Regions from separate parts of the Chryseobacterium sp. P1-3 genome, predicted to be linked through region 2. Evidence: riboswitches for the same ligand, from Rfam matches in the RefSeq annotation. Region 2 holds a riboswitch; each other region holds the start of a gene.
The links. A riboswitch is a leader RNA that binds a small molecule or an ion and turns the genes downstream of it on or off. The one in region 2 is predicted to bind cobalamin.

Region 1 (10,136 bases), 110 kb from region 2:
ATATTCTTTAAATAATGTACACATTCCTTATGTTCCTACCATTACCGCTTTAGGACATACATGTATCTATACGGGATCTGTTCCGGCAATCCACGGTATTGCAGGAAATGACTGGACAGATAAGGAAACAGGTAAAGGGGTATACTGTACTGCTGATGAGAGCGTTCAGCCGGTAGGAACTACCAATACCAAAACCGGAAGCCACTCTCCGAAAAACCTTTGGTCTACAACGGTAACCGATGAGTTGAGGTTGGCAACCAATTTCCAGGGAAAAGTAATCGGGGTTTCCTTGAAAGACCGGGCTTCTATTCTTCCGGCAGGACACACTCCTAACGGGGCTTTCTGGTTTGATGACAGCACCGGAAACTTTATCACCAGTACATGGTATATGAATGATCTGCCTCAGTGGGTAAAATCATTCAACGCTCAGAACTTACCTGAGAAATTAGTTGCAAACGGCTGGAATACCTTGCTTCCGATTAATCAGTATACGGAAAGCGCACCAGACAATTCCCCTTGGGAAGGATTATTGGGAAGTGCGAAAACCCCTACATTCCCTTACAATGATCTAGCCAAAGATTATCAGGCTAAAAAAGATAATATCCGTTATACCCCTTTTGGAAATACATTGACGTTGAAGCTGGCGGAAGCTTCTGTAGAAGGTGAAAAACTGGGTGGAGATGCTATTACTGACTTTTTAGCTATCAACCTGGCTTCAACAGATTATGCCGGGCATAAATTCGGGCCTAATTCAATCGAAGTAGAAGATGTTTATATCAGATTGGATCAGGACCTGGCAGAGTTTTTCAAATACCTGGATTCTAAAGTGGGTAAAGGAGAGTACACCGTTTTCCTTTCTGCTGATCATGGAGGGGCTCATTCTGTAGGATTCCTTAAAGAACATAAAATTCCTACAGGTTTTTTCGGAGAAGGAGCTGAAAAAAATCTAAACCAGAAACTTAAAGATAAATTTGGAGCCGATAAACTGATCAATGCAATTGATAATTATCAGATTTATTTTGACAGGAAAGTTTTGGCAGATTCTAAACTTGAGTTGGATGATGTAAGAAACTTCACTGTTAAGGAACTCGAAAAAGACCCAACTGTTCTATACGCTGTTTCGGTAGACAAGGTTCAGGAATCCAGTATTCCGGAGCCTATCAGGCAGAGAATTATCAACGGGATCAACAGACAGAGAAGTGGGGATATCCAGCTGATTTCCCACGATTCTATGCTTCCTCCATATTCTAAAACCGGAACCACACACAGTGTATGGAATTCTTATGACTCACACATTCCATTGATCTTTATGGGGTGGGGAGTTCAGCATGGAGAAAGTAATAAAGCGTATCATATGACGGATATTGCCCCTACAGTTTCTTCATTGTTAAAAATCCAGTTCCCGAGTGGAAATGTTGGAAATCCTATTACAGAGGTTATGGGAAAATAATCAACTGTATTATCATACGGCAAAAGCAGCTTTCAATACCGGAAGCTGCTTTTTTATTAAAAGACCTTTTTGCAGCAATTCCGGTTTTTGTGCAATACATTTAAAAAGCTATCTTTGCAAAAAATTTTGGTTTCCAGTATATTGGAATGAAAAGGGAATCGGGTGTAACTCCCGGACTGTCCCCGCAACTGTAAATCGCAATAAAAGTTTCTGCTTTGAACCACTGTGTAATAACGGGAAGGTGCAGAAAGCGAAAGTCAGGAGACCTGCCAGAATGATAATCAAAATATAATGCTTTCGGAGGAAAAGTAAAAAGTATGGGTATAAAACGATCTTTAGTACTGCTTTTTTCGTCTTATGGTTGCCTTCTTCTGGCACAGGAAAAAAGTATTGATACTATTTATGTCTTCGACAACCAAATGAACAGGGTGAAGCTTTTTCATCCGGTAAATACCATCTCAGCTGAAGAGGTGGATAGAAATTCTACCAACCTTTCAGAATTATTAAGGTTTCAATCACAGGTTTATATCAAAGAAAACGGACGTGGTGCGGTTTCTTCTCCGGCGTTCAGAGGAACTTCTGCCCAGCAGACTGCTTTTGTATGGAACGGAATCAATATCAATTCTAATTTTCTGGGACAGGGAGATATCAATAATATACCCCTGTTCGGATATGACCAGATTGGTATAAAAGCAGGTGGCGGTAGTGTAGTCTATGGAAGTGGAGCAATCGGAGGGAGTATTCACCTGAATAATATCCTGGATTTTAATAAAGGTTTTCATGGTTCGGTATTTTCAGAAGTAGCATCCTTTAATACCTTTAATAATTTTGTGAAAGGTTCTTACAGCAATGAAAGATTCAGCTTTAAGGCATCCGGAAACTATTCTGTAAGCCAGAACGATTATGAAGTCAGTGATCTGGATTATATCAACAGAAACGGTAATTACTATAATACAACCTTCAATGTAGGTGCGTCCTATAAAATAACGGATGATCACAAGATTTCGTGGCAAAGTCAGTTTTTTGACTCTTCACAGCATTATCCCGTATTTGAAGAAACCGCAACAAAGACAAAATATAAGACCCAAAGCATAAGGAGCCTGATCGCCTGGGACTGGAATGCAATAAAGTTCAGCAACGCCTTCAAAGCAGCCTATACAGAAGAAAACTTTCAGTATTTCGGAGCGTTGGACCTTCCCAAATCCAGTGGTGGTACAGGAAAAAATTATATTTTGAAAAATGATTTTAATTATTTTCTGAATTCAAAATGGAACATTAACCTTATCGGGGAATTTCAGGTGAACAAAGGAGAAGGCTATAAAAGCGGAATTGCTGATGTAAGCAGAAACGTAGGTTCCGTTTCCGGATTATTAAGGTATTTTGCTACAAAGAACCTGCGTTTTGAAGGAGGATTTAAAAAAGATTTTGTGGAAAATGTCACATCTCCGGTCATGTATTCATTTTCAGGGAAATGGAATACCTCTCACTGGTATAATCTGGGACTTAACTTTTCAAAAAATTTCAGGTATCCTTCCTTTAATGATATTTATTATGAGCCGGGAGGTAATAAAGATTTAAGACCGGAAATTTCTACCCAGGTGGATATGAACAATGAGTTTAAAATTGGAAGTTTTAAGCTTAATGTGACGCCTTATTATATGAACATTACGGATCTCATTGTCTGGCTGCCTACTGCCAATGGATATTGGCAGGCCTTTAATGTTAATAAAGCAGAATCTTACGGACTGGAATCCCATCTGTCTTTTTATCAGCAATTTGGTAAGCATAGGATCAAAGCCAACGCAGGCTATTATTATGCAAGATCAATTGATAAGGAAACTCAGAAACAGAGACCTTATATCCCAATGCACAGGGGAATGGCGGGTATTGATTATGAGTATGGTTTCTTCAGATTTTTTGCACAGGGATTAATAAATGGTCTTACCTATACAACCAGTGATGAAGAGCGGAAAACAGCGATTGACCCCTATTTTATTTTAAATGCGGGAATGTCAGCAACGATTTCTAAGAAATATACTTTAGGGTTCAAAGTGAATAATGTTACCGATACTTATTATAAAACGGTTTCTTTTTACCCTTTGCCTAAAAGAAATTACAGTGTGTATGCCGCAATAAATTTTTAAAATTAAAATTGAATATATATGAAACTAACCAGACTTTTAACTGTATTTTTTGCATTTGTACTATTGTTCAACATTTCATGTAGCAGCGATAGTAATGAGATTCCGGTACCTCAGTTAACGTATCAGAACGGATACTTTATTGCCAACGAAGGAAATTTTAACAGCAATGGTGCTAACGTAATGTTTCTTACAAGAGACTTGGCGTTAAAGCAGGATGATATTTATGGTTTTAACAACAAGACCGGGAACAATTCCAATGAAATATTGGGAGATGTTCTTCAAACGATAGCTATTAATGGAAAATACGCTTATCTGGTTGTCAACAATTCAAACAAAATTGTGGTGGTAGACCGTATCACTTTTAAAAAGGTAGCCGTAATCACTGATCAAATCAATAATCCAAGAGGAATTACTTTTGCCAATGGATTTATCTACGTTTCCAATACGAATTTCTCGACAGGAGTATATAGTGTAACGAAATATAAAATCTCTGACTTTTCATTTGTAAGCAAGATGGATTTCACCGAGGTGGCTGATAAAATTGTAGAAGCGGGAGGTAATGTTTTCGTTCAGAATGCTTCATCAGGATATGGAAACAAAATTACCTATATCAATACTTCCAATGATGCTAAAACGGAAATTACCATTCCAAACGGGCAGATTGGTAGAACAGTTTCCTATAATTCTGATGTGTATACGATTTCAGGAACAGCAACAGATTCTTATATCTATAAGATCTCAAGCACAGGAGCTCTTAGCCCGGTGATCACATTAACAGGTATTGCAAACGGGACAAATCTTCAGATTGATAATGGTAAATTCTATTTCAGTTCAGGAAATAAGATTTATACAACAAGCGTAACGGCTCCAACAGTTCCTGCTAATGCGTTTATTACAGTTCAGGATAATGGACCTGCTTATTTTGTATTATATGGTTTTTCAGTTGTTGATGGCAGAATTTTTACCTCAGATGTTAAAGGCTTTAAAGCCAATAGCGAAATGTCAGTATATTCCGCAGCTACAGGAGCTAAAATATCCTCTTTTAACACAGGCGGTTTAGGAGCTAATAGTGCTGTAGTAAATCCATAGCATAAGGTACAATACAGTATAAAAATATAATTTTTTATTTTTTTCATCATTTGTGTTTTTTTCCGGCCGGCTTCGTAGAAGCCGGCCGGCTTTGTTTCTTACTTGGATGAAAGCCTCAATACAACTGCCGGATGTTCTCATCCGGCAGTTGTATATTTCGTTATAATGTTAAAGATTATATGGTCAATCCTAATTTTTCAGCTTCAGCAATCACAAATTTTTGTAGCTTCTTCCTTTTCATTAGGAATTTCTCCTTCAAGAATGGCTTCTTTTACTTTCTCTTTTAAAATACCGATCTCGCGTCCCGGTTTAAGATTAAACATCTCCATAATCTCTTCCCCGGAGATAGGAGGCTGAAAGTTCCTTACCTGGTCTTTTTCCTCAACCTCTCTGATTTTTACTGCTACGTATTCGAAATTCTTTTTAAATTTCTCCTGTTTCTTAGAGTTTTTGGTGGTGATATCTGCTTTGCAAAGAGTAAATAAATCCTCAAGGTTTTCTCCGGCATCAAAAAGCAATCTCCTTAATGCTGAATCTGAAGCGTCATCCGTGATAAGGGCAATAGGGCGGGATGAAAGCTTTACCATTTTCTGGACATATTTCATATCACTTCCCAGTGGCAGTTTCAATCTTTGAAAAAGTGTTTTTACCATTTTTGAGCCCAGAAATTCATGTCCGTGGAATGTCCATCCGGTTCCTTCAACAAATTTCTTTGTGGGAGCTTTCCCTATGTCGTGGAGAAGTGCAGCCCAGCGCAACCAAAGATTGTCTGTATTTTCAGAAATATTATCTACAACTTCCAGAGTGTGGTAAAAATTATCTTTATGGGTTTGCCCTTCCACTTCTTCTACTCCTTTAAGGTCTATCAGTTCAGGAATAATCAGTTTTAAAAGACCGGTTTGTTCCATCAGCTTTAATCCTGCAGAAGGTTTTTCAGACAACATGATTTTATTGAATTCAACCATGATTCTTTCCATGGAGACAATTTTGATTCTTTCTGCTTCCTGCCGAATGGCCTGTAGTGACTTTTCTTCAATATTAAAATGTAAGGTCGAAGCAAAACGAACGGCTCTCATCATCCTCAAAGGATCATCAGAATAAGTCTGTGCAGGTTCCAAAGGTGTTCTCAGGATTTCTTTTTCCAGGTCTTCAACACCATTGAACGGATCAATTAATTCGCCGAAATTATCCTTATTCAGAGAAATAGCCATCGCATTAATGGTGAAGTCTCTTCTTTTCTGGTCATCTTCCAGTGTTCCGCCTTCTACCTCCGGTTTCCTGCTATTTTCAGTATAACTTTCTTTTCTTGCCCCTACAAATTCAAGATCAAGTTCCTTGTATTTGATCATAGCCGTTCCATAGGTTTTGAATACGGAAACTTTTAACTTGGGATCAATATCATGGGCAACAGCCTGGGCCAGTTCAATACCGTTTTGCTCGGTTACAAAATCAATATCCGTAGAAGCTTTTCTTTTCATCAGAAGATCCCGTACGTAGCCTCCAACAATATATACAGACTGGTTATTCCTGTCTGCAGCCTCAGAAATTATTTTGAAAAGTTTTAAATTTTTGTTTTGATTAAGATTAATTTTCATCGTTAGTAATAGCGTCAATTTCTATCTTGCTGCTCATTTAATCGTAATGGGCATACATTCTGTTAATTTTACCTTCTTCATTAAAAAACATAACTTCAACAGCATGTTTATCCATAATAGATTTATAAAATAATGCAACTGAACCTACTCCTGCTGTTGATTGTATCAATTCGAAATGGAGATCCGGAAATTTATCCAAAGCTTTCTGCCAGTAATCACGAACAGTATTTTTTCCCTTTAATGAACTTTCTTTACCTCCCGTTGCCATCGCAATCATAGGAGTTGTAATTTCAATATCATCAGAATAGTGAGAGAGGATACTTTCCAAATCATGAGAATTCCAGACAGAAATCCACTCACGGGCAAAATCTTGATGGTTCATAACATCTGTTTTATAGTTGAAGTTTTGCAAAGATAGAACTAAAAAAAAGAAATCCTGCCGATATGAACTGACAAGACCTCAAAAATGCAAGAATCAATGTAGAATTTTTATTCCCGAAGAACTTTAATCCTGTTATCACTCCATATTTTAATCACCGAAGAGCCTGAATACTTTGAAACTTTATCCCTGTCTTCTTCTACGGCATAGTCAACAAGTTTAATCATTTCAGGGGAAATGTCAGAAAATCGTAACGGACTTTTTTCACCGCTGAAATTAGCTGATGTTGAAACCAAAGGCTTATTCAGTTTGGTTATCAGTTTTTTGCAGAAATCATTCTTTACCAGACGGATTCCGATACTGCCGTCTTCTGCAAGTAATTCTTTAGGAAGGCCTCTCGGATTTTCGTAAACAATAGTTACCGGTTTTTCACTAAGGTCAATAATCTCCCACGCCATTTCAGGGACATCCACCAAATCCTGAAGCCTCTTCTCAGACTCCACCAAAATGATCATGGATTTGTTTTTTTCACGTTTTTTTAATGTCAAAGATTTTTATTGACAGCCTCTGTATTGGTAGCATCACAGCCAATTCCCCAGATGGTATCTGTAGGGTAAAGAATAGTTCCGCCGGATTTTAATATCTCGATAATATGTTCCATAATTGTATTGGTTCAAACGAATGGATAAAGGTAGAGAATCTGTGTTTTTCAGGCAAAAAATTAAGATATAAATGTCGGTGTTTTTAAGTTTTGGCTAAAGCCAATGGATGGTTATTTAAATGAAAAGCGGACTAAAGCCCGCTTCTATTGATAGTTAATATTGTTGGTGTAGATACATAAAAAAATAAATGAATAATTGTGTTATTCGTATCAATAGAAATGGGCTTTAGCCCATTAAATAAAAATCATATATGCATTTGGCTTTAGCCAAAACTTATTATATTTTGAAATTGTATTTTTCAATAAATTCCTTGTATTCGTCCATAAAACTTTTCCTTTGATGATGTTTTTCCTGATTTTTAATATAATTCCTCACGGAACCTATCATCGACTCTGAAACAGAAACAGCAAAATATTCATCCTGCCAAGAAAATTTTCCTCTTGTCAATTGATTTTTATTGATCCAATAAGAAGATTCACCTTTTAATAACTGTACAACTTTTTCTATATTTTGATCAGACCTTAAAGAAATCAAACAATGACAATGATCTGAGTAACCATTAATCATATCCAGAAAAATTCCTTTTTCCGTAGCATATTCCTTAATGTGTTTCCAAACTTTTATTCTTAAGTTAGAAGTAGAAAGTAGTGATTCTCTGTTTTTCGTTGAGAAAACAAGATGGATATAAATTTTGATAAAAGACATTTGTGTTGTTTTTATCAAAAATAACAACTTTTAAGTTTTGGCTGAAGCCAATGGATGGTTAATTTAATGAAAAGCGGGCTAAAGCCCGCTCCTAATAATGTTTAATATATTGATTTATATCAAGAATAATGAATAATTGTGTTATCATAACAATAGAAATGGCCTTTAGCCAAAACTTATTTTGATTCTCACATCCATCCCAATTTTGATAAATATCTTTCCTCAATAATATTCAGGTGGTGATAATTGTGGCCTATAATCAACTTTGCAATGGTTTCTACGGAAATTTCATGACCATTGGCAATACCCGTATTTTGTAAAGCAGAAGGGTGAAGGGTTTCCAGGAGAATCCGAGAGGATTTTCTTACAAGCTTATATTCTTCCAGCAAAGATTCTAAAGTTCTTTCATCAGCAAAAGAATGGTTTGCATATTCATTTTCATCAAATCCCGGCAGATTGTTTTTGTCACCTCTTGCAAAGGCTAATATTCTGTACTGAAATACCCTTTCCGTATCTGATAGATGTAGCAACAGTCCTTTAAGGGTCCATTTCCCTTCAGCATAAGCGAATCTGGATTGTTCTTCAGTAAGGTTGGAGTAAATTCCTACTGTTTTTTCTTCTGAAATTTTTAATTCAGCTAGCCAATCTCCGGATGGAATCTGGTCTAAATATCTTTGGATATATTTTTGAAAATCTGTCATGTTGTTTTAGGGGGTAAGTTAAAAATACAAGGGAAATTTGCGCTTATGAATTGCTCCACTCGTAAAAATTTACAGAATCATAAAGTTCAAAGCCACAAGCCGGATATAGTTGGTTTCCGACCTCATTGCTTTTAGCTGTTTCCAGTAAAATACCGCAGGCTTTGGATGATCTGCACAATTCTTTAGATTCGTTAATTAGTTCTTTAGAATAGCCTTTGCCTCTATAATTCTCATTGACATACAAGTCATTGAGCAGCCAGTAACGCTGCATTCTGGTAGATGAAAATATAGGGTATAACTGTACAAAACCTGTCAGCTTTCCATTTTCTTCCGCAACAAAAATTTCGGAATCTTTATTTTCAATTCTTTCCCGGATAAAATTCTCTGCAGCAGGGATATCAGATGGCTTATGGTAAAAAACTCTGTATTGGTCGAAGAGTTTTGCGAGTTCCGGCAAATCGGAAAGGATTGCCTTCCTTGTATTTTTCATGTAATTGGTGGTATGATAAAAGAGAAGGGATATTTTATTAATCCCCCTCTCATTATTTTTGTTTTTTAAGAAAAAGCTTTTTTCTAAATCTGCAATAAGATCTTCAGCGTCTTCAATACCTACACTTAAACGAACCAAATCATCAGTAATACCAAGCTCGGCACGTTTTTCAGCAGGGATGGAAGCGTGAGTCATTAAAGCAGGGTGATTGGCTAAGGATTCCACACCTCCTAAAGATTCAGCTAAAGTAAATACTCTTACCTTTTCTAAGAATTTAATAGCATCTTCTTTTTTTCCGGATTTGAAAGTGAAAGATACCATTCCTCCGGACTCCTTCATCTGGGATTTCGCCAATTCATATTGAGGGTGAGATTCTAATCCGGGATAGATTACTTTATCTACTGCAGGGTGGGTTTCAAGATATTGGGCTACTGCAAGGCCATTGTCGGAATGTCTTTGCATTCTTAATGCCAATGTTTTGATTCCTCTCAGTACAAGATAAGAATCATGAGGTCCTAAAATACCGCCACTTGCAAACTGTATAAAGTGAAGTTTTTCTCCCAGTTCAGCATCTTTAGCAATTAATGCACCTGCAATAACGTCAGAATGTCCTCCTAAATATTTTGTCGCAGAATGCATCACAATATCAGCGCCCAGATCAATAGGCCTTTGAATATAAGGTGTTGCAAAAGTATTATCCACTGCCACTAAAATATCTTTTCCTTTAGCAACCTCTACTACGGCTTTGATATCTACAAGTTTCATCAATGGATTCGTAGGGGTTTCTACCCAGATCAGTTTGGTTTTATCTGTGATTACCTCGGCAATTTTGGAAGCATCATCAAAATTAACAAACGTAAATTTCAGCTGATACTTTTCAAAAAGGCGGGTAAACATTCTGTATGTTCCTCCGTAAAGGTC
Region 2 (10,136 bases):
CATTTTTTTCGACATCCGGATCATTTTCTATGTACCGTTGTGCATAATATCTGAAAACCCCGATATTGGTAAGCTGTCTCCCGTTGATGACTTTATCTTTATGAATCAGGCTTTCTTTTTCTTTTTTAATCTCAGATGTTCTTTCTTCCAGGTAATCTGAAATTAAATTAATTTCCTTTAACCGTTCAATATCTTCGTCCGTAAGAAATTTAAAAGAATTGATATTAAAGTAAATGGATTTTTTAATTCTACGGGTATTGGATTCGGACATTACCTGCATATTTTTGATCTCCGTAGTCAGGAAATCATAGGTAGGAATGGTGGAAACCGTTTTATCAAAAATTGGTGATTTTTGTAGTGAGAAGGCTTATTTCTGTAATATTTCCTTCTATACTGTATTTGGGAATGCTGATCCAGTCTCCTACTTTCAGATTCTTAGAAGTAGCTACGTGAATCCCGGTAACAAATCCCAGAATAGTATCCCTGAAAACAAGAACCAAAACCGCCGTTATTGCCCCAAGACTTCCTAAAATTGTCCCACCTTTAATTCCAAAAATCAGACAGATTCCAATTACGGAAAGTACAAAGATCCCAAATATTTTTACAGTTTCCGAAATAGCATTAAGCGTCATGATTTTGTAATAATCCTGCTTAATTACAAAGTAATTTCTAAAAGCTGTTAATGCTCTAAATAATAATCCTGCTATCACAAAAATAGTAGATACTCCCACAATTATTTCCAGTAATGCAAAGCTTTTCGGGTGCCTGTAGAAGACGGAAAACAAGGCATACCCCGCAAAGTTCAAGGCTCCTAAGTGTACTACAGAATTAGTAATCCTTGAATCATAGATTGATTTTAAAACAGGGTATTCTTCTTTATCAAAAAAGAATTTGAAAATAGTATTGACAATGAGTTTAAAAACGAAATCCAGAATATAGATCATTCCTGCCAGAAATATAAATTTCAGCAAAATCTGAATAGGAAGTGCCAGATCAGGATATACGTGATCCCTCACAAAATAATGGATCTGATCGCTGATATTCTGCAGAAAATCTCTGGTATCTTGTATTTCATCTTTCATTACAGCAAATTTATAAAATTAAGGATGATGATGTTACTATTCGCTATCAATTTTCATCCCAAAACTTTAAGCTGATTATAAATTTTCCTTAAATCATTTAAAAAATCTGCTGTATTTTCATATTTAGGCCTATTTGTTGAATGGTTAAGGTTTCATATATTCGTTTATATTTAAAAGAATGGATACAACGATTATTAATATTCTATGCCTTATTTTATTGTTTGTAGGAATACTGGGTACATTTCTTCCTGTTTTGCCCGGGCTTTTGCTAAGCATCTGTGGATTGCTGATTTATAAATTCGGGACGGATGCTGATCTGCCAATGATCTATGTCTGGGCGTTCAGTATTCTTACGGCAGCATCTGTGGTGTTAAGTTATGTTATTCCTGCAAAAACTAACAGGAAATACGGAGGAACCCGCTGGGGAAGCATCGGTTCTGTAGTCGGAACCATTGTAGGAATCTTTCTTCCCATTCCGCTGGGCTTTTTGATTGGAATGTTTGCCGGTGTATTTATCGGTGAGCTTCTTCATGACAGTAAAGATATGAATAAAGCATTACGATCTACAAAAGGAGCATTCATCGGATTTATTTATGGCACCGGCTTCAGCTTCGTAGTAGGCGTGGCAATGTTTTTGGTAGTACTTCTTAATATGTTTAATATTATATAATAAAAAAGAAATGATGTTCCATAAAGCCATTATATTGAGTCTGGGCATTTTAGCATTAACAGGCTGTGATGCCCAAAAGAAAGTAAAAACAAATACCACATCTTCCGGAATGACCACTGACATAAAAACTGCCGATCGTAATGAAGGAATCATCTACTTCAATGAGGGAGAAAATAAATTCCTGAAAGAATATCAGATGAATGTGACTTTCAAAGGTGTTTCTGAAGACAGCCGGTGCCCGGAAGGAGTAAACTGTATCTGGGCCGGTGCAGCCCTTGCCCAGGTTGAAGTTATGGGAATAGCAACCAGACCCGTGACGTTAAATCTGGCCAGCACGGACTTTCCTGCGAAAAACTATCATCAATCCGCCAACTTCAACGGGTTAAAATTCACTTTGCAGGAAGTGGCTCCATATCCGAAATCAGAAGGAACAAAAGCACTTGCCGGAAAATATAAAATCGGAATTACCATCACTTCTGCCAGGGATGCTTCAGACCCTACCAGGAAATAGGTTTCTTTCCTTTGGAAATAAGATATTCATTAATTTTTGAAAAAGGCTTGCTTCCAAAAAAGCCCCTGTGAACGGAAAATGGCGACGGATGCGCTGATTTCAAAATAAAATGTTTAGCCGGATCAATGAGTTCGGCTTTTTTTTGTGCAAAAGCCCCCCACAGCACAAACACTACATTTTCTTTTTTATCTGATATTTCCTTGATAATAAAATCTGTAAATTTCTCCCATCCAAGGTCTTTGTGGGAGTTCGGGGAATGGGCACGAACCGTTAAAGTGGCATTCAACAGCAAAACGCCCTGTCTTGCCCAGTCGTCCAATTCTTTAGAAGTGCGCACCACACCTACATCATCTTTCAGCTCAATAAAAATATTTTTAAGGGATGGCGGTGCCGCTACCTGCTCAGAAACAGAGAAACACAATCCGTTTGCCTGATGGTCATTATGGTAAGGATCCTGTCCGATAATCACTACCTCAACATCATCAAAAGGTGTGAGTTCCAGTGCTCTGAAAATCTGGTTTTTCGGTGGAAAAACTTTCGTGGTTTCATATTCATTTTTTACTTTCTCCCAAAGGGTTTTAAAGTATTCTGTCTTCTTGATCGGGGCTAACACTTCTGTCCAGGTCATAACTTCAATTTGAAAATTTAGAAATGAGATTAATTTGAAAATAAAAAAGTTTTAACAAATTAACGCATCTTTTTTTAAACTAAAAATGGCATTTTCAAGGTTCTTCTCATCTGTTCTGTTTTCCTCTAAAACGAACCTGTGTTTTAAAAGTAAAGCCTGAGAAGCCTTATTACACTTATGGGTAAAAGCCAAAATTTCCTGTAAATGTAAGGCATTAAATCCAAAATGTAAAACCGATGCCAGTGCTTCAGACATGATTCCTTTTTTATGATGTTCAGGAAGCAGTTCATATCCTGTTTCTGCTATTTTCCTGTCTTCTGAAAAATTCCACAGGCAAATGGTTCCGATAAGATCCTGCTGATCCTTATAGGAAATACCCCAAAATATCATTTCATTATCCCGGGCTTTCCTTTTAATGTGTAAAATAAATTCCAGGGCATCATAATTAGATACCGGGGACTTTCTTTTAACATATTGATTAATGAGATCATTGCTTCTGATCCGTAAAATATCTTCTGTATGTGCCTCATTAACTTCTTTTAAAATCAGTCGCTCACTTTCAAGTTTCATCTTTCAAATGTAATAAAACCAAAATCATTTGTTTGAAAACACATCGAATTCCTGTATCTCTTTATTTCCTGACTTTCAAATTAACTCATTTTCAAACATCCACCTCCTTAACATTCACATTTTCTCACTAAATTTGCAATTGTGTATATAGATAAAGAAGATTTAGACGAATTAGAGTTTTCGCAATTGCTCGCGGAAATCTCACCATTTGCGTATTCTCCGAAAACAAGGGAAAAGATTCTTCAACTTCGTCCGATGGAAATAGACGAAGCGGAGCTTTCATTAAAAAAAAACGTCGGAATACCTGTCGAGTTTTGAAAGTTCAAATGCGATTCCGTTTGATGAATATGAAGATATTGAAAGTGAGCTGAAACTGATGCTGATTGAAAATTACCGTCTGGAAAACAATGCTTTCATCAAAATAAAAGCCATCACGGAACAAATCGGAAGATTACAAAAGTTCTTTCCTACCATGCCTGAAACTTTTCCTACTTTAATGGAGGAAGTTTCTGTATTGGAATTCAGGAAAGAGATTATTGATAAGGTAGACAAAGTATTCAATCGGTTTGGTGAAGTAAAAAATGAAGCTTCACCCGCATTGAAAGGCTTAAGAACAGAAATCCAGCATGCTAAAAAAGCCATCCAGGAGAATTTCAACCGTGCTCTTACCACTTACGGACAAAGTGATTTTTTGGATGATATACGGGAAACGATTATTGATGATCAGAGAGTTTTAGCGGTAAAATCAGGGTTTAAGAAAAGGGTTCCGGGCAGGACACTGGGAATTTCAAAAACCGGCTCTATTACTTATATCCAGCCGGACAGTGTTGTTAAACATTATTTTAAGCTCCGGGAAAATGAAGAGGAAGAGAAAAAGGAAATTGACAAGGTCCTCAGGAAACTCACTGCAGAGCTGGCAGAATTCCAGCCCCAGCTTTGGAGGTATCAGGTCTATATTTTTGATCTTGATCTTACCAGGGCCAAGGCTAAGTTTTCTGAATTGATCAATGGAGTTCTTCCCAAGATCAACCGTCACAAAACCTTGAGATTAAAAGATGCCTTTCACCCACTTCTATGGCTGAGAAACAAAGCTGAAAACAAAACTATTTTCCCACAAAGCCTGACTTTAACGGAACACAACAGGATCATCTGTATCTCCGGACCTAATGCCGGTGGAAAATCAATTACCCTGAAAACGGTAGGACTATTACAGCTGATGATCCAGAGTGGTATTTTAGTACCTGTGCATCCTAAATCCGAGATGTTTTTCTTTGATAAAGTAATGACCGATATTGGTGACAACCAATCTATTGAAAATCATTTATCAACCTATTCATCCAGGCTGAAAAAGATGTCGGGAATTATCCGGGAGGCAGACGCCAATACGCTTTTACTGATTGATGAGTTCGGAACGGGATCTGATCCGGAATTGGGAGGCGCCCTGGCGGAAAGCTTCATGGAATACTTTTATGATAAAAAGAGTTTTGCCATTATTACAACGCATTACACCAATATTAAGCTGGTTGTAGAGCAACTTCCTAATGCCCAGAATGCAGCGATGCTTTTCAATGAAGAAACATTGGAACCAATGTACAAGCTGGAAGTAGGACAGGCAGGAAGCTCGTTTACCTTTGAAGTTGCCGAAAAGAACAGGATCCCAAGATTTATCATCCATTCTGCCAAGAAAAAAGTAGAACATGACATTGTCAATCTTGATAAAACCATTGTAAAACTACAGCAGGAGAAATTTGAAGTTGAAAAACTAAAATCCGATCTTGCCGAAAGAAAGGAGTCTGTGGAAGATAAGCGTGATAACCTTCAAAAGCTTAATGACCAGCTTCAGCAGAAGCTTTTCAACTTTCAGAAATTGTATGAAGAGGAACACCGCAAGCTTCAGTTCGGGAACAAAATTGAAGCATTTATTGACAGCTATACCAAAGGGAAGTCAAGAAAAGATGTAGTGAAGGATTTTGTGAAATTGCTGGAACAGGAGAAATTCAGAAAGTTGGGAGCTGATAAAGATGAATCGAAACGCCTGCAGGTTGTGAAGAGAAAGATCACACAGCAGCTGAAAAAGGAGGAAGTGATTGAAAAGATTGCGGAGACCAACGAAAAGCTGGAAGAACAGCGTAAAAGTGACCGTGCCCTATGGATGAAAGTAGGCCAGCGTGTTCGTATTACAGGCAGTACGAGTGTAGGCACTATTGAAAAGATTTCAAGAAACAAAGTCATCGTCAATTACGGAACTTTCAAAACAACCATTGATGCGGATGAGCTTGAGAGAATTTAATCCACTTTAAAAATGAATTGGTACCAATAATGAAGAGAGTTTCTAAGGATGCTCTCTTTCTTTTTGCTCTTTATCTCCTATTTCTTATTTTTATCAAAATTTACGTTTCACAGCTATGGGCAAAAACTTTTCTGTTCTTTGGATTTTTTATAAAAAGCTGATCATTCCAACGATACTTTTTTCTTTTCTGCTCGTTTTTTTTATTTTCACTTAACGTTCAGACTTTCGGATTAAGCATTGTTCTGATATTCCCTCTTCTTCATTATTTCATTTACGAGCTAAGACTTAAAAACGAATACCACTTTTATGCTCATTTCGGATTTTCCAGGATATTCCTCTGGGGTATTACTTTATCATTCAGTGTAGCTGTAAAAATTTTTAATCGGATTTCTATGAACACACTCCATATTGATAGCGTTACAAAATCCTTTACTGATAAAAAAGTCCTGCAGGATATATACCTGGAGTGCAAAATCGGTAACATTGCCGGCATTTTGGGAAGAAACGGAACCGGAAAATCTACTTTATTAAAAATTATTGCCGGAGTTACCGGCAGCGATTCCCAATATATCAGGTGCAACGGAAAGGTTTTGAAAACCTTATCTGACAGAAAAAACAAAATCGCCTATCTCCCACAATTTTCCTTTTTACCTAAAAATGAAAGCGTAAAGAAACTCATCCATCTTTTCTGTAATAAAGAAAATGCTGATCTTCTTTCTGCATCAGACCTGATCCGGAATTTCCTTGATGAAAAACCCAAAAATCTTTCCGGAGGTGAACTAAGAGCAGTTGAAGCTTTATTAATCATCCACTCGGAAGCAGATTTTATATTGCTTGACGAGCCCTTTCACAGTCTTTCTCCTAAAATTATTGAAGAATTGAAAAAAATAATACGTCAGCAGACCAATAAAGGCTTTATAATTTCTGATCATCATTACCGGGATGTTCTGGATATTTCAGACAAAATCTATCTTCTTTCAGCCGGCTATCTTAAACAAATACAAGATTTAAAAGAACTGCAGCAGTATAATTATCTTCCCAAAAGCATTTAATTTATATATTTGGAAAATCAAAAGTTTGTAATAATGATTTCAATAAACAAAGCATTCTGTCTATCTGCTTTCAGTCTTTTTTCTTTAGCATTCGTTAAAGGCCAGAATAAAGTTCCTTTCGGAGTGGTAAAGGCTGAGGAAGGATATGCCAATGTCCGTGTACATAAAGACAACTACAGGAAGATTGTTGACAAGATCCGTATGCGTAAAGGTGATGTTTTTGTTTATGTAAAGCCGGCTCCCGGAGAAACAGAGTGGATATGGATTAAATATCCTGAAAAGCAGGATGAGGATAAACCATTTGTACGGTATGAAACATTAGACAAAGAAGGAATGGTGAATAAAGAGCGTATTGCCTTTGTGGATCAGCTCCCCCAATACACCCCTTCCAAATCGAAAAACGGAAGATCCCTTATTTTCACAGACAATTCCGACCCTAAAATCCCTATTTCCCAAAGAAGTAAGGTAGTTATCGACATTTATCCTTCCAATGCCGGTTACCGCAAAAAAGAAAAGGATGCGGAGGGAAAACTTCTCACCATTGATAAGGTAAAGCCCTGGGGAATCGGCAATGATATCCCGGAAGGTATGACTGAAATCAAGTCTATCAGAGTTCAGCAACCGGGACGGGGTTCTGTTTTTGTGAGGGAAGCGATTAAAAATATGTTCCAGCCTACCATGGATTTTGAAAATGTAGGCGTAACGGCTCTGGACAATGACAATATTTTTCTTTATATGATTAATGGCTCCGGGGAAAACAGATACACCAGTCTTTGGACGATCAAGAAAGGAAGAGTGATCAGTCAGATTATTTATCACAGTCCGGAATAATTTCAGTATTTTTGTCCCGAAAAAGCTTTACCGCTTATTCATCAAAGAAATGGGTTCTGCCTAACCGCAGATTAATAGGGAACCGTGTGAAAATCACGGACTGTCGCGCAACTGTAAGTAACTAAGGTCTTTATCAAGAGATCCACTATGCGAGGCATGGGAAGGGGATAAAAGATGTTACAAGTCAGGAGACCTGCCTATTTCTGTAAACAAGAAACTTTCGCGATCTGAAGTTGATTGATCTGATGGATTTTTTCAGGAATATATCTGTTCCTGTTATTATTCTGTTGTTTTAATCCGATTTCATTTCGCCTTAATTAATAATGAAATATGACAACAGAAGAAAGAATTGAAGCATCAGAGACCAAAATCTTCAAGGCAGTTTTCCCCAACACAACCAATCATTATGATACCCTTTTCGGAGGTACGGCTATGCAGCTGATGGATGAAGTGGCTTTTATCACCGCTACCCGTTTTGCCAGAAAAAGAGTGGTTACCGTAAGCAGCGATAAAATCGATTTTAAAAAGCCTATTCCTGCAGGAACGATTGTAGAACTGATCGGTAAGGTAACTCACGTTGGAAAAACAAGTATGAAAGTAAATGTTGAAATCTTTACGGAACAGATGTATTCTTACGAAAGAGAAAAAGCAATTGTAGGGGATTTTACTTTTGTTGCTATTGACGAATTCAAGAAACCAATTCAAATACTATAATAATCCAGAGAGACTCGGGCAGGCCAAAGGCGCCCGAGTCTTCATCATCTTATAATAGATAAGTCCTATTTCAGTACTTTTTCTGTTTCCAGATTTTTGCTTAACAGCAATTCAAAAGCCTCTCCCATTTCATCCGAAGCCCTGGTGATTGCATTTTCAAGCATATTCCTGATTTGTCTTTCGGTAACACCTGCTTCCGTCCAGCTTTTACCTGAAGTATGGGAATTCAGAATAAAGGGCATGATCCTGTCAATAGAACAGGCAAAAATAGCATCCGGGGTTTTCTCTTCTTCAAATTCCAGCCACAAGTTAAAAAACTCCGTTCGTAGCGGTTCGTCCAGAATTCCGAAGATTTTCCGGGCAGATATTTTTTCTCTTTCAAACTTTCCTGCCATTGCTTTTTCATCAAACAGAAAAGTATCTCCTGCTTCTATTTCTACCAGATCATGAATAGAAAGCATTCTTATCACCCTTAATAAGTCAATGTCTGCACGGTTTTTTGCATACGGATACAGTATCTGGGCAAGGATGATGATCTGCCAGGAATGTTCTGCTGTATTTTCTCTCCGGGAATCATCCGCATTGTAATTTCTTCGCTGTACATTTTTCAAAGCATCTACTGCCAGGATAAAATCGATTTCTTTCTGAATCTTCATCTTACTTTTTATTTTCTGTTATATTGATCTGCCGGATATACCTTTGTTCTGGTCATCCATTTATTATTGATCTTTTCTTTGACTGTTACCTTTATCTGATCTTCATGAGTCTTCCTTTTCAAAGACTGCATCCAACCCATTATTAGCGATTACGGCATATTCTGTAGTAAAAATCCTGCAACAACCCGAATTTTCCCGGTGGCAAACATGAATTCTATTTTATGTAATGCTTCCTGACAAAAATACGAATACCGCTACCGATTTCAAAATATGTTCCTCACCTCTATTGGAATTCACCTTTTTGAATTTTATATACTATTCTTATTTTCAAAAATCCACAACTAGCCCGCTCCATTTCCACATTATTTTTATCTTTTTCGAGCATTCGGTCATTAATCCATAATTTAAACTAAAAATTATCTTTCTGATTATCAGTATTTTAAATTTTTATTTTGAAAAAATACACTACTTTGTATTGCATAATACCATTTTATTTACATATCTTTGTAATGTAGAATCAGAATAAGCTCGTCTAGCTAGGAGCTACTCTGAAAATATAACTAATTAACAAACTTATCAAAGATGAATACTGAAAATACCAAAGCGCAAATGCGAAAAGGAATTCTGGAATTCTGTATTTTAAGTCTCATCAACCATCGCGAAATGTATGTTTCCGACCTTATCGATGAACTGAAAAAAGGAAAACTGGATGTAGTGGAAGGCACCCTCTACCCCCTTCTCACAAGACTTAAAAATGGAGAATTTCTCTCTTACCGATGGGAAGAATCCACTGGAGGACCACCCAGAAAATATTACCAGATCACAGAAAAAGGAAAACTTTTTCTGGATGAACTTCTCAATACATGGAATGAACTGACTGCCTCAGTCAACCAAATCACTCAACAAAATTAAAAAAAGCTATGAACAAGACACTCTCAATAGGACTCGCAGGTTTTTCTTTTACAATAGAAGAACACGCATATATAAAGCTCAGCGATTACCTGAACGCTCTGAGAAGCTCATTGGACGCTTCCGAAGCAGATGAGGTAATGCATGACATAGAAATCAGAATGGTGGAAATTTTCAGAGATTCTCTGGGAAAACGTGAAGTAATCAACGATACCGACGTAGA
Region 3 (10,136 bases), on a different contig from region 2:
ACAAAGTGATCTTAGAATTAAAATCAATAAAGGAGCTGGATAACGTTCATTATAAGCAGCTATACACTTATTTAAAGTTATCAAATAAAAAAATTGGGACTGTTAATTAACTTTAATACTTCCAATATTTTAGACAATATAAAAAAGAGTTGTAAATAACTTATAATGACAATTAATCTGCTCAATCAAACAAATCAGCGTGAGAAAATATTAAGTTCGCAGATTCATTAGAGTAAAAATTAAAAGTAAAAATAAATCAATATAATAAATCTATGAGAAGAAAGATCGTAGCAGGAAACTGGAAAATGAACAAAAATGTAATTGATGCCCAACAATTGATGATTCAGTTACTAAGCTATAAAAACAATAATGCTACCAACTGCGAAGTGTGGATTGCTCCGCCTTCTTTATACCTGATGATGGCGAAAGACATTTTTGAAAATGATGAAATCGGGGTATTTTCCCAGGATATGAGCGAGCATGAAAGTGGTGCTTACACCGGAGAAATTTCTGCAGATATGCTGGAATCTATTGATGTAAACGGTTCATTGATCGGCCACTCTGAAAGAAGACAATATCACGGAGAAACAGATTCACACTGCAACAGAAAAATCAAGTTGGCATTAGACAAAGGGCTTACTCCTATCTATTGCAACGGAGAAACCCTTGAGCAAAGAAAAGCAGGGCAGCATCTGGAAGTCGTAAAAAACCAAACTGAAGTAGCTTTGTTTACTCTTTCGGCTGAAGAAATCAAAAAAGTAGTAATTGCTTACGAACCGGTTTGGGCAATCGGAACAGGAGAAACCGCAAGTCCGGAACAGGCTCAGGAAATCCATGCCCACATCAGAAATATTATTGCAACAAAATACGGACAGGAAGTAGCTGATGAAGTATCTATCCTGTATGGAGGTTCCGTAAAACCGGATAATGCCAAAGAAATATTTTCTCAGCCGGATATTGACGGTGGCCTTATTGGAGGGGCAGCATTAAAACTGGAAGATTTCTCTAAAATTATTGAGGCATTCAATTAATTAATTTTACAGAACATTATATTTTTCCGGACCCTCTTTACTGATTGTAGAGAGGGTTCAATATGATATGTTTCGGCTAAAGCCAGTGGAATGCTATTTATCTTTAAACGGGCTAAAGCCCGTTTCATTGAACGGTGTACCAATTTTTTTAACCAATAAAAACGGCGGAGATAATCCCCGCCGTTTTTCGTAAAAAAAAATCTAATTATTGAATATCGACTACGTACATTGTTCCTTTATCTACCTTGCCTGTTTTAGGTAGTATTTTTGCTTTAGGGTTACCGTTTCCATCATCTACTACCCCGAAATCATCATCATTGAAAACAGCGAGTTTATTATTTCCTAAATAAACAATTCCTTCAAATTTATCATGTTCATATCCTAACCTGGCAACCAGATCTACAGCTAATGTTTTAGAAACCGTTTTAATCCCGGCGTTGGTAATTTCATCCCAACTACACTCTTCCAAAGCTTTATTATTGATTTTCATTCCGTCAACAGCGGCAATATCCGGTCCGTTTACATCTGTTGCTCCGCTCAGGTTTATTCTGTATACTTTTTTTTATTCCGCCCTGTGACCCGAAGTTTCCGTCTCTCTCAATCACCAGGAATTCATTATTACTTATTGCAGTAATGTCACAAACTGAATCAGAGGCTCCCCCGTCCTGTTTATATAAAAATTGTCTGGTCTTCCCTGTAGCAATATCAAAAGTGACAATTCTGGTTAAGGTAGTATTTTTAGCCAAAGCCTTGCTTGGAACATGCATCATAGACTGCATGGCTCCCACTAAAGTAGTACCGTCAGGAGTTATACAAAGCCCTTCCATTCCCCTGTTGGCCCTTCTTTTTGCCAGCACAGCGGGAAGTTTTCTTGTTCCTGTATTAACGCCTATCGGACTTATTCTTTCCATCTCTACACCCTCTGCACTATAATGTACAATGTGAGGGCCATACTCATCGGAAACCCAGAAGGTACCGTCTGCTGCTGCAACAATACTTTCACTGTCGAGACCATAATTGTCCGTTCCCAGTACATTTCCTGAAGCATCGTAAGCCGTTTCACCTGTACTCCCCATTCCTATAGGGTTGGGTAGACCTGTGATAGGTTGTCCTGATGGATTTTTAAGCTTAATATATTTGATCACCTCAATATTTCCTTCGGCATTAATTTTAAAATGCATGATTGTTGGACTGAAATTGGGAGCCAAAAACTTTTTCCCGTTCAGGTAATCCGTATTAGGTCCTCTGTCTGTAATGACATAAAATTCCCCTTTTCTTGTAGGGTGTGCAGCCGCACCTGATCCAAAACCTCCATTAATGACATCCACACCATTTACCGTTGCTAATTTTGAAAAAGGAAACTCCTGAGGAAGTTTAGAGTAATTAATATCCTGGTTATGGGCAGTTTCGTCATCTTTGTTACAAGAAACCAATACCGTTAACATCAAAACAGATAATAGTAATCTTTTCATATTCACTTTTATGGCTGCGAAAGTATAAATCGATTGTAAATTAATCTTTAATTCAATGATAATTGTATTTTAACAATGAAACCTGTAAAATGAATTCAATATAAACAGCTATACCTGCCGTTAAATTTATAAAAACAAAACCATCGGTCACATTTTTTATTAATTTCAAAAAACACGTTATAGCTAAGAGCTTATAAAACACTTAATACACAAAAGATAAGTTATTTACCACACGTAAATCAGGAATTTATATGATATATTTGCAGCGTTTTAAGGTTGAACATAGTTCATTAATAGGGAATCAAGTGAGAATTTATTCAATGCTTGAGCTGTACCCGCAACTGTAGACTATTCCACCTATAGCATGAGATGCCACTGGATCCGGATCCGGGAAGGCCGCTATAGGATGTAAGCCAGGAGACCTGCCTTAATACAATTCAGAAGAATTTCTCTCTCTGAAAGTAAGTTTCGGGAATAAAACTTTAATTAATAATATCATGAAGAAAATCTATTTTCTTATTCTTGCATTTGTCATTTTTTTTGCAAATGCTCAAACTGAAGCCGTTTTAGTGCTTAATGAAGGTGGTGCCGGCAGTAATAATGCCGAAATATCGCTGATCTCCAATCAATCAGTTACCAATAACTATTTTAAAACCCACAACAATAATGCTGCATTGGGGGATACGGCACAGGACATTAAAATTTATGGTGACAGAATTTTTGTGGTCCTGAATATTTCCAATCAGATAAAAGTCATCAATAAGTCTGACTTTTCTTTGATTACCACAATCTCAGCCAATCTGGATAATCCGAGATATATTGCCTTCAGCGGAAACAAATTTTATGTAACCAACTGGGGAGGTTCCGGTTCTACAGAAAATTATGTAGCCGTTTATGACCTTAATACCTATACGCATGAAACCAATATTCCGGTTGGAAGCGGACCCGAAAAAATTTACAGCAAAGACAACAGATTATATGTTTTGCTAAAAGGAGGTTTTGGAATCAACCAATTTATGGATGTGATCAATACTTCTACCAATACAGTTGAATCCGAGGTAAACGTTGGAGATTTCCCACACAGCATTTTTGAAAAAGATCAGTTTCTTTATATCATGAGTTTCGGAAATCCCTACACCTCAAACTCTTATGGAACATTTACAGTCTATAATACAGTAACTCAAAGTACCGTTTCAAGTACTGCATTTCCGGCAGGAACAAAACCTTCTTTTATGGATACAGACGGAACGAATATTTATTACATGAAAGATGCTTCAATCTATAAAACACCTATTGCAGCACCGTCTTTTTCAACGACACCCATTGCAACGGCACCTATTACTGTAACCGGCTATGGTGCTGCTGCTTACGGGTTTAATATTGTCAACAATACGATTTATGTGGCTGATCCTAAAGGATATATTGCACCGGGAAAAATTTATACATATGATTTACAGGGAACCTTACAAAACACTTTCACAGTGACCATGCTGCCTAATCAGATCATTGCTTACAACAACAGTGCACCGCCGTCACTTTCAACAGTGGAAAATACAAAAGCTTCTAAATTGTCTTTATATCCCAATCCGGCAAACAGCAAATTCTTTGTACAAGGTTTAAACAGCGGAAATATTCAGGTGTATGATGCTAACGGAAGAAAGGTCATCAACGCACAATATACCCAAAACGGAATTGATATAAACACACTTCCTAAAGGTACTTATATTGTAAAAATTACGGATAAGAGCACTAACTTCACTGAAAAACTAATCATCAAATAAGAATCCGGATGCAAAAGATATTAAGTTTTATATGCAGTTTTATCGTAGTTTTTTGTTGCGCACAATTTACGGCAAACGACATAAAGTTTTTCGTAGGAACAGGCTCTCAGACTGCCTATTTTGTAGCAGACTTTAAAGACGGAACCAATGACAGGTCTTATGCCTGGGGAGTGCGGTTCGATCCGGGGCAAAATATCACCGGACCTCAGATGCTTCAGATGATCAAAAATGCAGAACCCGCCTTTGATTATTTTCTGACCTTCAATAATGGTTTCCTTGATGAGCTAAGCTTCAATGATCATTCACAACAATCCGGGCCGGACTATTGGAGTTTATGGCGTGGGAATGATACCAACAGCTGGTCTGCCGTAGGGTGGATGAACAACGGGACCATCTCAGACGGAAAATGGTATGGTGCTTCCTATGGGTTCAGCAATCCCACAGCAGAAGCGCCTTCTACTCCGCTTCCTGCCTATAGTTCTCTATGGTATAATTCGTCTCAGATTACCAATTGGATCGGTACAGGTTCTGATAAAAGCTTAGTGGTTATTGACTTCGGAACTGATAATTCTAACGGAAATGCTGATTCATTTGTTTTTGGAATTCAATATAACGGAACTATTACCGCAGAGCAGGCTTTACAATTGATTGATGCCCAGGTAAGCACATTTAATTATACTAAAGCTGCCAATCAGGTTTCTTCTTTATCCCTGAATTCTTTTTCAGGTACCCCGAACGGGTCCAACTCCTGGAAATTATACAAAGGAACTAATTTGTCAAACTGGAAAATTCATAACGACCTTTCATCCATTACTTTACATAACGGTGAATGGCTTGGATTAAGTTTCGGACAGAGAAGGCCCTTTACGCCCACAGAAGCTCCTCAATCCACACTTGGAACTTCTTCTGTCAGTAAAAGAACAGTGGGTATCTATCCTAATCCTGCAACTGATTATATTCATATCAATACCCAGGAGAGTATGAAAGAAGTGAATATATATTCTTCTTCAGGCCAAAAAGTAATGACATCAGGGAATTCCAGGATTAATATTCAATCTTTAAGCCCGGGAATTTATTTTGTAGAAATTAAAACTTCAGGTCAGTCAGTTATCCGTAAGATTGTTAAAAAATAGAAAAGAGGCTGTCTCAAAAATTGGGACAGCCTCTTTCAATATGATCTTGGAGATCAATTATTTTTTCTCTGTAGATCTCTGTAAAACTTCATCTACCATTCCGTAGCCTTTAGCTTCTTCAGAAGTCATCCAGTAATCTCTGTCAGAAGATTTCTCAACCCACTCGTATGTTTGTCCTGAGTGGTGAGCGATAATTTCATAAAGCTCCTGCTTTAGTTTCAGCATCTCTCTCAGGTTGATTTCCATATCAGAAGCCACTCCCTGGGCTCCGCCTGAAGGCTGGTGAATCATTACCCTTGAATGTTTAAGCGCAGAACGTTTCCCTTTCTCTCCGGCCACAAGTAATACAGCTCCCATAGAAGCGGCCATACCTGTACAGATTGTTGCTACATCAGGCTTAATGATCTGCATGGTGTCATAAATTCCTAATCCTGCATACACACTACCACCCGGCGAGTTGATATAAATCTGGATATCCTTTGACGGGTCGGCACTTTCCAGGAATAAGAGCTGAGCAGTAACGATGTTGGCTACCTGGTCATCAATTCCTGTTCCCAGGAAGATAATCCTGTCCATCATCAAACGGGAGAAAACGTCCATCTGAGCAACGTTCAGTCTTCTCTCTTCCATAATGTAAGGCGTAAGGTTCGTCGGACCATACATTCCCATATACTGATCGGTAACCAGACCGTTATTTCCTAAATGTTTTACAGAGAAATCTCTGAATTCCTTTTTAATGTCCATATTTCTATTATGTATTATTTTTTTAAACAAATATTCTCGGAATGTAAATTACAATATTTATTCCTAAAATTTTATCAGACTTTTTGTCACAGAATACAAAAACCTGTCTGTACATTATCTTCTTCTCCCCGCATAAATTCCTTTAATCGGCGAGTATTCGATGATATTGCTCAATCGTATGGAAGCCTGTTTCAGCAGGGTGATTTTTTTGATCAGATCAAAATATCTTACCTCATCCGTATTGCTGTACTGATCCAGTTCCCTGGCTGTTTCTTTGATGAGATAATCGATGTACCGGTATTTGTGCAATAAGATATCACCTTTCACCTGATCTGCGACCTTATCCCCGTAATTAGGCGGATAAATATTCCTGGAAGCCCAGTTTTCAAGTTCATCTAACGGAATCAGGGCATCTACAACCTTCGTGGTAATTTCTTCATCCATAAAAGATACAAAAAAGTTTCCACTTCTGAGCTCATCTTTCCGGATTCCTTCTTTTACCTGGTTGATGATAATCTCATTTTCCTTGACTAAAAACTTGTACTGTTCTTCTTCAAAATGATGGAGGATCTCTTCAATAACCGTGATCTGGTACTCTTCATTGTTCTCATTTCTTCTTTTCAGTACAATATCTCCAAACATCAGCATATGGTCCACCAGTTTATTTTCCATAAACAAAACATCATAGAGAAAAGGATCTTCTTTCTCGTGATCCACCGGAACAATCTCCATTTTCGGAGGCGTTTTTTCCTTCTGCTGCTGAACATGGTGGGTCTGGTTCTGGGTAATCTGCTTCTGGACATCAAGTTCATTGAAAAGGCTCTGCTCGGAAAGCCCGAATTTATTTGAAACTTCTTTCAGGTATACTTCCCTTTTCAGCGCATTTTGTACAAAAGAAACCGATTTTACAATATCACGTATGGCTTCTGCCTTTTTAATGGGATCATTTTCAACATCCCTAAGGAGGATTTCCGCTTTAAAGTCGATAAAATCCATCGCTTCATTTTCGATGTATTTTTCAACATAATCCTGCGGATGTTTTCTGGCAAAAGAGTCCGGATCATCTCCGTCAGGGAATAACAGCACCCTGATATTCATTCCCTCTGTCAGCAGCATATCAATGCTTCTGAAACTGGCTTTGATCCCGGCATTATCCCCATCGAAAAGAATGGTTACATTTTCTGTAAGCCTTTTGATCAATTTGATCTGCTCGGTAGTCAGTGAAGTTCCGGAACTTGCCACTACGTTTTCAATTCCGGACATATGAAGTGAAATCACATCCATATAACCTTCCACCAAAAGACAGGCATTCTTTCTTGAAATAGCCTGCTTACTTTGATTTAGCCCATAGAGAACATTTGATTTATGATAGATCTCCGTCTCCGGCGAGTTGAGGTATTTCGCTGTTTTAACATTGCTTTTTAGAATCCGGGCACCAAATCCTAAAACTCTTCCTGAAAAACTGTGTATCGGGAAAATAACCCTTTCCCGGAACCTGTCTATTCCTGCAGGAGCATTTTCCGGAAAAATGGAAAGTCCGGATTTTTCCAGAATTTCTTTGGAATAGCCTTTTTCCAGAGCATATTCCGTAAAAGCATTTTTCTTTTCCGGGGAATATCCCAGCTGGAACTTTTTAATGATATCATCCCTAAGCTCACGCTCTTTGAAATAAGCCAGCCCGATACTTCTTCCCTCCTGGTCATCCCAAAGGATTTCCTGGAAGTAATTATTGGCTACTTCATGAATTTTATACAGCAGGTCCTTCTCTGTTTGGGCATTTTTTGCTTCTTCAGAAATTTCGCGCTGATCCTCTTCAATTTCAATCCCATATTTCTTGGCGGCATGACGAAGCGCCTCAGGATAAGTAAAGTTTTCAATTTCCATAAGGAAAGAGATTGCAGTACCTCCTTTTCCGGTAGAGAAATCTTTCCAGATCTGTTTACTGGCAGAAACGACAAAACTCGGAGTTTTTTCATCATGAAAAGGGCTGAGTCCTTTATAATTAGACCCTGCTCTTTTCAGCTGCACGTATTCTCCTACAATCTCTTCTACCCGTATTGTTGAAAAAATTTTATCTATCGTCTGCTTGGATATCATGCTGTAAAATTAAGTATTTTACGTAGAACATGGAAGATTTTGGGTGGGAGAATTAAGCCGTCGGAGATGGTAAGGTGGTAAGCCGATTGCATTGTACTGATTATTTAACGGGCTAAGCCATCATTATTGATATATTAATTTCCCTGAACAACTTTGTTTGTTGTGGACTTCTCAAATTCTCAATTTCCCGCTTCTTAAATTTCATTATTTTTGCAATAAATTAGCTTATGCAGTTCACTATAAATAAAATTGAAGACTGGCAGGAAATTGTTGATACCATTATTCCTGAATTACAACACCATATATTTTTACTAAAAGGAAACCTGGGAGCAGGAAAAACTACTTTCACACAGTTTTTACTTAAAAAAACTGGGAAGTGAAGATGAAGTCAGCTCTCCTACCTATTCTATTGTGAATGAATACAATACTCCAAAAGGAAAAGTATATCATTTTGACCTTTACCGCCTGAAAAACATTGAAGAAGTCTATGATATCGGGATAGAAGAATACCTCGATAATTCCTTTTTATGCATTATCGAGTGGCCTGAGGTTTATGAAGAGGAGCTGTACGGCCTTAAATACCACACAATGAACATTATGAACACGGGTGAAAGCAGAGAAATTTCATTCGAGTAAATATTATGTATCTTTGCTTACTAATTCAGTGTTAAAAAATAATCTGTAAGACATAATACAATTTAAGGATGAGCACAAATATTTTTACTCCTTTCACAGAAGAAGAATTGATGCCGAAAGAAGAAAAACTGGAGGTTATTAAGAAAGGAAAACAGTTCAGTATTGGGATTCCTAAAGAAACCTGTCTCAACGAAAGGAGAACCTGTATTACTCCTGACGCAGTACAGGTATTGGTAGAGCATGGCCATGAGATCATTATAGAATCAGGGGCCGGAGAAGGCTCATTTTTTACAGATTTACAGTATTCCGAATCGGGAGCCAGGATTACGACTGATCCTAAAGAAGCTTTCGGACAGGATCTGATCTTAAAAATAAACCCTCCTACACAAGAGGAGATTGATTATATGAAACCTAATACCTATCTGGTTTCTGCACTTCAGATCAATCTCAGGGATAAGGAATACTTTTTAAAACTTGCAGAGAAAAAAATAAATGCCATTGCTTTTGAATTTATTGTTGATGAATATAAACAGCTGGCGTTGGTAAGGCTCATCGGAGAAATTGCAGGAACCGTTTCTATTTTATATGCATCAGAATTATTAGCCTTATCAAATGGCTTAATGCTGGGAGGCATTACGGGAGTAAGACCTGCTGAAGTCGTAATTCTCGGGGCCGGCATCGTGGGTGAATTTGCTACAAAGGCAGCCATAGGTTTAGGAGCCAGCATAAAAGTTTTCGACAACTCTTTGTCTAAACTGAGAAGGCTTCACACTATGGTTGACAGCCGTGTGCCTACTTCCATTATTGATCCTAAGGAGCTCAGCAAAAGCCTGAGACGTGCTGACGTAGTCATCGGGGCGCTTCCAAGATTAAATATGACCCCTATTGTCACTGAGGATATGGTCATGAAAATGAAAAAGGGCAGCGTCATTATCGATATCACCATAGACAATGGTAAAGTAATCGAGACGTCAGAACTGACTACCATGGAAGATCCTTATATCATCAAACACGGGGTGATCCATTGCGGGCTTCCCAACCTTACCTCAAGAATGCCGAGAACCACTACAAAGGCTATTTCAAATTTCTTCCTTTCCTATATCCTGAATTATGACGAAGAGGGTGGATTTGAAAACATGCTGATCCGACAAAAATGAAATGAAGCAGAGCTTATATATGTACAAGGGCAGACATACCAAAAAGATCATCTGTGACCGTTTCGGCCTTACGTACCACGATATC

Region 1: it holds a riboswitch for cobalamin, as region 2 does, so the genes downstream of both, HX13_RS04260 (TonB-dependent receptor plug domain-containing protein) here and HX13_RS04760 (acyl-CoA thioesterase) in region 2, are expected to answer to the same signal.
Region 3: it holds a riboswitch for cobalamin, as region 2 does, so the genes downstream of both, HX13_RS13245 (YncE family protein) here and HX13_RS04760 (acyl-CoA thioesterase) in region 2, are expected to answer to the same signal.

Annotation. Positions count from the first base shown of each region.
Region 1 covers NZ_JPEQ01000004.1:316,277-326,412, forward strand. Annotated here, with positions in the region: gene pafA (alkaline phosphatase PafA) at 1-1,450, shown strand, start outside; cobalamin riboswitch at 1,561-1,739, shown strand; gene HX13_RS04260 (TonB-dependent receptor plug domain-containing protein) at 1,768-3,594, shown strand; gene HX13_RS04265 (DUF5074 domain-containing protein) at 3,613-4,683, shown strand; partial or broken gene HX13_RS04270 (CCA tRNA nucleotidyltransferase) at 4,859-6,278, opposite strand; gene HX13_RS04275 (nuclear transport factor 2 family protein) at 6,316-6,660, opposite strand; partial or broken gene HX13_RS04280 (L-threonylcarbamoyladenylate synthase) at 6,768-7,318, opposite strand; gene tnpA (IS200/IS605 family transposase) at 7,596-8,024, opposite strand; gene HX13_RS04290 (DinB family protein) at 8,213-8,725, opposite strand; gene HX13_RS23375 (GNAT family N-acetyltransferase) at 8,769-9,215, opposite strand; partial or broken gene HX13_RS04295 (cystathionine gamma-synthase) at 9,288-10,136, opposite strand, start outside.
Region 2 covers NZ_JPEQ01000004.1:430,915-441,050, reverse strand. Annotated here, with positions in the region: partial or broken gene HX13_RS04800 (mechanosensitive ion channel family protein) at 1-1,082, opposite strand, end outside; gene HX13_RS04795 (DUF456 domain-containing protein) at 1,261-1,752, shown strand; gene HX13_RS04790 (hypothetical protein) at 1,763-2,263, shown strand; gene HX13_RS04785 (uracil-DNA glycosylase) at 2,250-2,891, opposite strand; gene HX13_RS04780 (GNAT family N-acetyltransferase) at 2,943-3,461, opposite strand; partial or broken gene HX13_RS04775 (endonuclease MutS2) at 3,603-5,751, shown strand; gene HX13_RS04770 (ATP-binding cassette domain-containing protein) at 6,144-6,803, shown strand; gene HX13_RS04765 (hypothetical protein) at 6,837-7,634, shown strand; cobalamin riboswitch at 7,669-7,850, shown strand; gene HX13_RS04760 (acyl-CoA thioesterase) at 7,965-8,348, shown strand; gene HX13_RS04755 (HD domain-containing protein) at 8,414-9,004, opposite strand; gene HX13_RS25335 (hypothetical protein) at 9,013-9,135, opposite strand; gene HX13_RS04750 (PadR family transcriptional regulator) at 9,587-9,916, shown strand; gene HX13_RS23420 (hypothetical protein) at 9,925-10,136, shown strand, end outside.
Region 3 covers NZ_JPEQ01000008.1:97,990-108,125, forward strand. Annotated here, with positions in the region: gene HX13_RS13230 (GxxExxY protein) at 1-110, shown strand, start outside; gene tpiA (triose-phosphate isomerase) at 273-1,031, shown strand; gene HX13_RS25630 (esterase-like activity of phytase family protein) at 1,237-1,578, opposite strand; gene HX13_RS13240 (esterase-like activity of phytase family protein) at 1,526-2,503, opposite strand; cobalamin riboswitch at 2,760-2,948, shown strand; gene HX13_RS13245 (YncE family protein) at 3,001-4,284, shown strand; gene HX13_RS13250 (T9SS type A sorting domain-containing protein) at 4,293-5,417, shown strand; gene clpP (ATP-dependent Clp endopeptidase proteolytic subunit ClpP) at 5,475-6,161, opposite strand; gene dnaG (DNA primase) at 6,276-8,258, opposite strand; partial or broken gene tsaE (tRNA (adenosine(37)-N6)-threonylcarbamoyltransferase complex ATPase subunit type 1 TsaE) at 8,486-8,894, shown strand; partial or broken gene HX13_RS13270 (alanine dehydrogenase) at 8,963-10,136, shown strand, end outside.